Regions from separate parts of the Streptomyces sp. NPDC051172 genome, predicted to be linked through region 2. Evidence: riboswitches for the same ligand, from Rfam matches in the RefSeq annotation. Region 2 holds a riboswitch; the other holds the start of a gene.
What was found. A riboswitch is a leader RNA that binds a small molecule or an ion and turns the genes downstream of it on or off. The one in region 2 is predicted to bind S-adenosylmethionine.
Positions count from the first base shown of each region.

Region 1: linked by a shared signal. The riboswitch ahead of AB0N07_RS07685 (amino acid ABC transporter permease) and the one ahead of AB0N07_RS23530 (aminotransferase class V-fold PLP-dependent enzyme) in region 2 are both predicted to bind S-adenosylmethionine.

Region 1 covers NZ_JBFBBE010000009.1:104,957-109,691, forward strand. The annotation lists gene AB0N07_RS07675 (ABC transporter substrate-binding protein) at 1-346, opposite strand, end outside; gene AB0N07_RS07680 (amino acid ABC transporter ATP-binding protein) at 424-1,221, opposite strand; gene AB0N07_RS07685 (amino acid ABC transporter permease) at 1,218-2,198, opposite strand; SAM riboswitch class IV at 2,549-2,658, opposite strand; gene AB0N07_RS07690 (glutathione S-transferase C-terminal domain-containing protein) at 2,725-3,621, opposite strand; gene AB0N07_RS07695 (oxidoreductase) at 4,005-4,735, opposite strand, start outside.
Region 2 covers NZ_JBFBBE010000039.1:6,726-11,460, forward strand. The annotation lists gene AB0N07_RS23520 (cytochrome bc complex cytochrome b subunit) at 1-594, shown strand, start outside; gene trpD (anthranilate phosphoribosyltransferase) at 728-1,792, shown strand; SAM riboswitch class IV at 1,864-1,980, shown strand; gene AB0N07_RS23530 (aminotransferase class V-fold PLP-dependent enzyme) at 2,145-3,506, shown strand; gene AB0N07_RS23535 (Lrp/AsnC ligand binding domain-containing protein) at 3,543-3,824, opposite strand; gene AB0N07_RS23540 (rhomboid family intramembrane serine protease) at 3,821-4,555, opposite strand; gene AB0N07_RS23545 (hypothetical protein) at 4,721-4,735, shown strand, end outside.

The DNA of each region.
Region 1 (4,735 bases), on a different contig from region 2:
CGAAGTCGGGCTCGGCGCCGGTGAGGGTCTTCTGGTCGCTGCCGACGTAGGCCAGCGGCGCGAACCCGGCGGGCAGGGCGCCGACGCCGATCTCCAGCTTGCCGCTGCTCTTGACGGACTTGGGCAGCTCCGCGCTGATCGACTTCACCTCGGAGACCTCGAGGCTGGTCTGCTTGGCGGCGCCGTTGGAGAGCTGTCCGACGGTCACGGTCCCGTTGGCGGCGTCGGTCGTGGTGGCCGCGTCGCTGTTCCCACCGCAGGCGGCGAGCCCGGTGGCGAGGGAGGCGACCGCGGTCGCCGCGGTGATGCCGCGTATCAGGCTGCGTCGGGTGAAGTGGACAGACATGGCCGTTCCTTGTCGCTGAGAGGTGAGGAGGTGGTGGCGTGGGGGGAAGTCGTGGGGCGCGCCGGATGCGTCAGGGGTCAGAGGACCTTGCTGAGGAAGTCCCTGGTGCGCTCGTGCTGTGGCTTGTCGAGGACCTCGGAGGGCGGGCCCTGTTCGACGATCCGTCCGTCGTCGATGAAGACGACCCGGTCGGCGATCTCGCGGGCGAAGCCGATCTCGTGGGTGACGATGACGAGCGTGGTGCCGCTGGTCGCCAGGTCCTTGATGACGGCGAGGACCTCGCCGACGAGTTCGGGGTCGAGGGCGGAGGTGGGCTCGTCGAAGAGGATGACGCCGGGGCGCAGGGCGAGGGCGCGGGCGATGGCGACGCGCTGCTGCTGACCGCCGGAGAGCTGGCGCGGGTAGGCGCCGGTCTTGTCGGCAAGACCGACCCGGCCGAGCAACTCGCGGGCCAGCTCCTGCGCTTCGGGCTTGCTGAGCCTGCCGGTGGCGACCGGGGCGGCGGCCACGTTGTCCAGGACCGTCAGATGCGGGAAGAGGTTGAAGTTCTGGAAGACGAAACCGATCCGGCCGCGCTGGGTGAGGATGGCCCGCTCGCTGAGTTCCTTCAGCCGCTCGCCGTGCCGCTTCACGCCGATCAGTTCGCCGTTGATGCTGACGTGGCCGATCTCCGGCTTCTCCAGGTGGTTGATGACCCGTAGCAGGGTGGACTTGCCGGAGCCGGACGGGCCGAGGATCACGGTCACCTCGCCCGGCCGCACCGTCAGGTCGATGCCGTTCAGGACGCGGTGGGCGCCGTACCACTTGTGCACGTCGTGCACCTCTACGGTGGCGGCCTCGACGCCGGCCAGCGCCTCAAGGGTCTTCGCGCTCATACGGCGGCCTCCCTGCGGATACGGGCCCGCAGGTCGATGAGACCGGTGCGGAGCTTCTGCAACGGGGTCGGCGGCAGGGAACGGGTGGCGCCCCGGGCGTAGTACCGCTCGACGTAGAACTGGATGACGGAGACGACGCTGGTCAGGATCAGGTACCAGACGGTGGCGACCAGCAGCAGCGGCACGATGTCGCCGGGGTAGGTGGAGCCCATGGACTGCGCGGTGCCGAACAGGTCGAGCAGCGAGACGTAGAAGACCAGCGAGGTGCTCTTGATCAGGCCGATGAGCTGGTTGACGTAGTTCGGGGTGATCGAGCGCAGCGCCTGCGGGAAGACGATCTTCGTGAACTGATAGCTCTTCGGCAGGCCCAGGGCCGCCGCCGCCTCCTGCTGGCCCTGGTCGACGGAGAGGATGCCGCCGCGGACGACCTCGGCCGCGTAGGCCGCCTCGTTGAGGCTGAGGCCGATGACGGCGACGACCATGTCGGTGGCGAGCTTGGACTCGTCGAAGGAGAGAAAGGCCGGTCCGAAGGGGACGCCGACGCTCAACGTCTTGTACAGAGCGCTGAAGTTGTAGAGGAAGAGCAGCACCACGATGAGCGGGATGGAGCGCAGCGCCCAGATGTAGGTCCAGCTCACGGCCCGCAGCACCGGGCTCTTCGAGAGCCGGGCCAGGGCGAGGACGATGCCACCGGCCAGGCCCAGCACCGCGCTGTAGGCGGCGACTTCGAGGGTGATGAGCAGACCGTCGAGGATGTTCGGCCGCAGGAACCAGTAGCCGAAGCGGTCCCACTGGTAGAACGGGTTGGTCGTCAGGCCGTGCACGAACTGGGCCGCGAGGACCAGGACGGCGGCGGTGGCGATCCAGCGCCCCGGCCTGCGCAGCGGCAGAACCCGCTGTGCGGCGAGGGGCTTTGACTGTTCGTCGGCGGGCGGCGCATCGGCGAGGGCGACCGTGGCGCCAGGGGGTTCACTCATGGTGGGCTCCGGCGGAGTCGGACACCCCACGGGCCGCGGCAGCCGTGCGCCGGAGCGGTTTGCTCGGCGCACGGGTGTGCAGGGGCACCGGGGGCGGGGAGGACAACGACACACCGCGCGGGCGGTGTTCGTCAGGGAGTGCGGGGACTGCGGGGAGGTGTCAGCCCCGACAGCGGGCACAGCCCGGTGCGGTACACAGTGCGCTGTTCACACGGAGCAGGTCGACGGCACGGTCGGCGGCAAACAGGTTCAGCAGGTTCGCGTACGGCTGTACGCAGCCCTGAGGGCGGCGTGCGGCCGTCCTGGGAGCTGCGTACATGGCGTCACCATCACTGTTCCGGCCCTTGTGGGCCTCGCGCTTACCGAAACGTCATCCGGTCCGGTCGTCACCTGGGGCACCCCACCGCGGAGCGAGGGTTGCCGGTCAGCTAGCCAGGGCTTGTCGCTGACACTCATGACCGTTCTGGTTCGTAGTTAAAACAATTGCCCGAAGGAATGTCAACGCCGGTCCACTGTGTGGAACGACTCAATTCCTGTTGACCTGCGATCCTGTCCCGTTTCCGTCGGATGCATGGGCCGCCCAGTCCAGGATCTGGACAGCGGCTCCGGCGGCCTCCAGACCCTGGCAACGGGCGTGGTGGCGCCGGGCGATGCCGTCCAGGTCGAGATGGGCGCCGAAGGCCGGGTGGGCGGCCAGCCGGCGGGCATAGGCCCACAGGGTGGGATGGCCGGCGATCCGCTGGACGGCACCGGCGTCCAGGTGGTTGCGGTGCACGGTGTCGAGTTGGACCAGCGCGACCCACAACTCGACGTCCGCGGCGGTGATTTCGTCACGGATCATGTACGTCCGCCCGACCAGCCACCGCTCCAGTGCACCGAGCGTTTCGAGCAGCGTATCGAGCGCCGCCGCGCGCTCGGATTCCTCACCGCCGGCCGATCCGGCGCGTTGCGCGGCGTCCTCGATGCCCTGCGCGCACATCCGCTCCACGGCCTCGATCTCCGACTCCGCGCCGCACGGGTAGGGCGAGGGGCGGTCGCTGCCGAAGCGGCGGGCGAGGTCGCGCATGATGTCCGGGGCGTGCGTGCTGACGATCCGTCCGGACCAGTCGTCGCTGAGCACGGGCGCGACGGCCGGGCCGGTGTAGTGGTGCGCACTCGCCTCGTACAGCGGGCGCAGGGCGTAGTGGCTGCCTTCGGGGGTGTCGGGGACGGCGGGCAGGAAGGTCGCCGGACAGACGGTGTGCAGGCCGAGCAGGCTGTGGGTGACGGCGATGCGCAGACCGTCGGGACACGCGGTCGACAGATGGAGACGGTAGCGGCCCGGTACGGCGTAGTGACCACTGCGGGCATCGCTGCCGATCCGGCCGCGGAAGGCGGGCGTGGGCTGGGCGGAGGTGTGGGCGGCCAGCGGTGTGACGGACATGGGTCTCCCCGGGAGAGGGCGCGGACGTACACGCGGCGGAAGCGACGTCGGGCGAACTCAGCCCTGGGGGCTGATCGCACTGCAGACACGCTGCAGATCGATGTGACGGCGGGAGGTGAGGAGAGGCGGACGGATCACTCGGACGGTGACCGGCTCAAGGCGCCCCATGCGTTTCCCTACCCATTCACTAGGATTCTCCTCTGGAGTGTCGGTCCGGCTCGGAGCCACGTCAAGAGGGCCGTCCCGCAATGCGGACAGCACGGTGGACACACCCCTCCCCCTGGCGTCACCGCCGCATCGCCGGCCCCCGCGGTGCCGGGCGCCAAGGGCTCGGTGGCACTCGCCGGTGCCTCCCGGCCGATCGCGGGCCCGGCGGTGGGAACCTAGTTCTTCTGCAGGGCGCGGGTCACGCCCGCGATGACGGCAGTCGTCAGCACCCAGCCGAAGGCGATCAGCAGATAGGCCAGCCACTGGAGGATGCCGCTCGTCCAGTACCAGGTGGTGCGCTGGCCCAGACCGCCGATCGGGATCAGCAGGTCGAGTGTGTAGACGAGGGGCTGGAACCGGGGCACCTCGCCCGCCTGCACCCGTGTGGGGCTGTGAGCGCCGAACGTCGCGGTCCCCAGCAGGGTCAGCACGAGCAGCCAGACGCCCGCCAGCCAGGGGCGGTAGCCGTAGCCCACGGTCACGTCCAGCAACTGCCCCCAGGCGCGGGCCGCCGGCCGCAGCGTGCGGCGCCGGTGCCGCTGCTTGGCCAGCAGCACCCGGCGGGCGTCGTCGTCATGGCCCGCCTTGCGGTACCAGCTCGCCAACTGCTCGTACGGCTGGGGGCTGTAGCCGGGGCTGCGCCCTATCCACCGCATGCGGTGCGCCACGGAGTCCGGCCGCCCCACCGCCTCCCGCCGCTCGCCCGCCACGGCCACCTTGATGGAGCCGTAGACGAAACCGTCCAGCTCCACCGTCTGCGGCCAGCTGTGCTCGTTGTCGTGGAGGTACGACACCTGCGCGCCCCGCAGGTCCACCGCCTGGGACGGCGGGCGGGCGAGGGTGAGGTCGAAGTCGACGGCCTGCATGAGCGCGCACAGCAGGGCCGGGCCGTCACCGCCGGGAGGGC
Region 2 (4,735 bases):
GTCCTGGTCTCGATCGCGGTCTACCCGTTCATCGAGTCGTGGGTCACCGGCGACAAGCGCGAGCACCACATCCTGGACCGGCCGCGCAACGCCCCGACGCGTACCGCCTTCGGTGCGGCGTGGATCTCCTGGTACTTCGTGCTGCTCGTCGGTGGTGGCAACGACCTCTGGGCGACCCACTTCCACCTGTCGATCAACTCGATCACCTGGTTCGTCCGGGTCGCGTTCTTCGTCGTGCCGGTGCTCGTGTTCATCGCCACCAAGCGGATCTGCCTCGGCCTCCAGCGCCGCGACAAGGACAAGGTGCTGCACGGCCGCGAGTCGGGCATCATCAAGCGCCTGCCGCACGGTGAGTTCATCGAGGTGCACGAGCCGCTCAGCCAGGACGCCCTGCACACCCTCACCGCGCACGAGCAGTACAAGCCGGCCGAGATCGGCCCGACGGTCGACGAGAACGGCGTCGAGCGCAAGGTCAAGGGCTCCGAGAAGCTGCGCGCCAAGCTCAGCGAGGCGTACTACGGCGAGGAGTCCCAGATTCCGAAGCCGACCGTCGAGGAGTACAGGGAGATCACGAGCGGCCACGGCCACCACTGATCGCTGCGGCTCGCCACGCCACGGCAGAAGGGCCCCCGTCCGGTCTTCGGACGGGGGCCCTTTTCCATGCCCTGAGCTGGATAGGGTGGCCTCACACTCGTTCTCTTCTTCTACGACGACCAGGAGCGGCCTTATGAGCGCTGTGACCCCCGCTGGAGGCGACACCACGGCGGGCCGTTCCTGGCCCGAGGTACTGAACGCCCTGCTGTACGGCCGCGACCAGAGCGCCGAGGCGACCTTCTGGGCGATGGACCAGATCATGCGGGGCGAGGCGACCGACGCGCAGATCGCCGGGTTCGTGGTGGCGCTCAGGGCGAAGGGCGAGACCGTCGAGGAGATCAACGGGCTGGTCCGGGCGATGTACGAGCACGCCAACGTGATCGAGGTGCCCGGCCGGACCGTCGACATCGTCGGCACCGGCGGTGACGGCGCGAAGACCGTGAACATCTCCACCATGTCCGCGATCGTCATCGCCGGCACGGGCGCGAAGGTCGTCAAGCACGGCAACCGGGCCGCCTCCTCCGCGTCCGGTGCCTCGGACGTCCTGGAGAAGCTCGGCGTCAATCTGGAGCTGACGCCGAAGCGGGTCGCGGAGGTCGCCGAGGAAGCCGGGATCACCTTCTGCTTCGCCGTCAAGTTCCACCCGGCGCTGCGTCACGCGGGCGCCGCGCGCGGCCAGTTGGGCATCCGTACGGTGTTCAACGCGCTCGGCCCGCTGACCAACCCGGCGCGGGTGAAGGCGCAGGCCGTCGGCGTCGCCGATCCGCGCATGGCGCCGATCATCGCCGGTGTCTTCGCCGAACGCGGCAACTCCTCCCTGGTGTTCCGCGGCGATGACGGCTTCGACGAGCTGACGACGACGGCCACCTCACGCGTCTGGGTCGTCCGCGACGGCAAGGTCACCGAGGAGACCTTCGACCCCCGTGACGTCGGCATCGAGCTGGTCCCGGTGGAGGCCCTGCGCGGCGGCGACCCGTCGTACAACGCGGAGGTCGCCCGCAGGCTCCTCGACGGCGAGAAGGGCCCCGTACGCGACGCCGTACTGCTGAACTCGGCGGCCGCACTTGTGGCCCTCGATCCGGGGCCCGGGACGCTGGCCGACCAGATCCGGGCCGGCATGGACAGGGCGGCCCAGTCGATCGACTCCGGCGCGGCCAAGCGGGCGCTGGAGCGCTGGGTGGCGGCCAGCAACGCATAGCAGGGCAGTGCGGTCCCGCAATGCGGACACGAGTTGCGGGACCGCGATCACTTCACGTACGTTCCTGTCCAGGTCATGAGTGACAGTCATGAGGCCCCGGCCGACTGTCCGGCAACCCTCCGTCCGTGGCGGGGTGCCCCGGGTGAAGACCAGGCCGTAGGCAGCGAGGTCTACGGCAAGCGCGGACCCCTCGAGCAACCAGGGGTCCTGGTCGTCGAGGAGCCTTCCGTGAGCAAGCGAATGCGATAGGGCCGCAGAGCCCCGCCTCCGCATCCCCTTTTCTCCTTCACGCCCCTGCTTGAGCGATACCGCTCGCGGGGCGAATTCCACCTGCTTACACGGGAGTTCCGCCATGTCTGTCTCCACCGCTGCCGCCGCCACCTCGGTTTGTGCCCCGCTGCCCGTTCTGGGCCGGGACGTCACCGTCCCGCTCGTCACGGGCGGCGAAGTCACCTATGCGGCGCTCGACTACGCGGCCAGCGCGCCGGCCCTGCAGCGCGTGTGGGACGACGTCGCGGCGTACGCGCCCTACTACGGCAGCGTCCACCGCGGCGCCGGCTACCTCTCCCAGCTGTCGACCGACCTCTTCGAGAACGCCCGCAGGACCGTTGCCGAGTTCCTGGACTGCCGCGCCGACGACCAGCTGATCTTCACCCGGTCGACCACGGACTCCCTCAACCTGCTGGCGCAGGCTCTCCCGGCCGACTGCCAGGTCTTCGTCTTCGAGACCGAGCACCACGCCAGCCTGCTGCCCTGGAAGGACGCCCGGGTCACCTACCTCAACGCTCCGCGCACCCCGCAGCAGGCCGTCGAGACCCTGGAGAAGGCCCTCGCCGACCGGGACCCCCGAGGTCCGGCCCTGGTCTGCGTCACCGGCGCCTCGAACGTCACCGGCGAGCTGTGGCCGGTGCGCGAGCTCGCCGCTGCCGCCCATGCGCACGGCGCCCGTATCGTCCTGGACGCCGCCCAGCTCGCCCCGCACCACCCGGTCTCCGTGCAGGACCTCGACGTCGACTGGGTCGCCTTCTCCGGCCACAAGCTGTACGCGCCCTTCGGCTCCGGCGTACTGGCCGGCCGCGCCGACTGGCTGCAGGCCGCCGACCCCTATCTCGCCGGCGGCGGCGCCAGCCGCAAGGTCACCCGGCGCGAGGACGGCGGCGTGGACGTGGAGTGGCACGACAGCGCGGCCCGCCACGAGGCCGGCTCCCCGAACGTGATCGGCGCCTACTCCATCGCGTCGGCCTGCAAGGCGCTCACCGAGGCCGGCTTCGACACCCTGGTCGCCCGCGAGCAGCACCTGATCGACACGGTCCGGGCGGGCCTCGCGGAGGTGCCCGAGGTGCGGGTCCTCTCACTCTTCGGCGACGACGCCCCCCGCGTCGGCGTGATCTCCTTCGTCGTCGAGGGCTGGAACAGCTCGCACTTCGCCGCCGCGCTCTCCGCCGAGTACGGCATCGGCGTCCGCGACGGCCTCTTCTGCGCCCACCCGCTGGTCCGCACCCTCCTGGGCAGCGACCCGCAGACCCAGGGTGAGTGCGGCGCCCCGGAGGCCGCTCCCGGGGAAAAGTCCCTCAACGCCATCCGCGTCAGTTTCGGCGCCGGAACCCCCGACGAACACGTCGAGCGCTTCGTCACCGCCGTCAAGGAACTGGTGGCGGACGGCGCGCAGTGGACGTACAGGACAGAGGCCGGCCGCTGCGTACCCGCGGTGTGAGCAGCTGTCCGCGCCCCGCAGACGCTTAGGAAACGATCACGAGTCCAACCCGATGGCGAACGCGGCCTCAAGGTCATGCTGCGAGTACGTACGAAACGCGACGTGCGTATCCGTGGCCTCGACCCCGGGGATCTTGCTGATGCTGCCGGGAATCACGTCAGCAAGATCCTCATGCTGCTTGACCCGCACCATCGCGATCAGGTCATACGTCCCGGTCACGGAAAAGACCTCACTCACGCTCTCCAGCGAAGCGATCCGCTCCGCGATCTCGGGGATCCGGTCCACGCTGGTCTTGATGAGGACGATCGCGGTGATCACGGCTGGTTCTCTCCCTCGGGGGCCGTTGCTGGGGCGGCCCTCACTCTAGTCGTACGGCCGAATCGGACCCAGGCGTAGACGAAGCCCAGGCCGAAGCCCACCAGGTGGGCCAGATAGGCCACCCCCGGTCCCGTCGCCGCATGCCCGGCCGCCAGCCACTGCAGGGCCGCCCAGAAGGGCAGCACGATCCAGGCGGGGAAACGCAGGGGGAGGAAGAAGAGGAACGGCAGAAGACTGGTCACCCGCGCCCCGGGGAACAGGTACAGAAACGCACCCAGGACCGCCGAGATCGCCCCGGACGCGCCGACCAGGGACTGCTGGGACGTGGCATTGGCCGCCGCGTACCCCAGCAGGGCGAGGTAGCCGCAGCCGACGTAGAAGAGCGTGAACTGGACGCGGCCCATCCGTTCCTCGGTCATCACCCCGAAGACGTAGAGGAAGAGCATGTTGCCGAGCAGGTGCACCCAGCTGCCGTGGACGAACAGGGCCGTGGCGGGGGTCAGGGCGGCCCTGGGGGAGCCTTGGAACAGCTCGGCCGGGACAACGCCCCAGCGGTGGAAATAGGCGCGCTGGGCGGCGAGCAGCGCATCGCCGGAACCGTGGACCGGATTCAGGCCGGCTGCCGGGCCGGTCACGAAGAGCAGACAGCACAGGGCGATCAGCGTGTACGTCATGGGCGCCGAGGGGCGCCGGATCGCTCTGCCGACGGTCGCGCTCCACTTGCCGATCATGAACACAGAGCATGACGTAACGGGACGCAGTCGCACAGACCGCCTCGCCGCCGTGGACGGACGGGCGGCGAGTGAGCGCCAGGCCGTAGGGTTACGAGCCACACGCCCGGGGAAGCTCGGGCGTCACTGACAATAGAAGGCCTAGAAGGAAAGAGCACAGGCACGATGACGGTTCCCCTC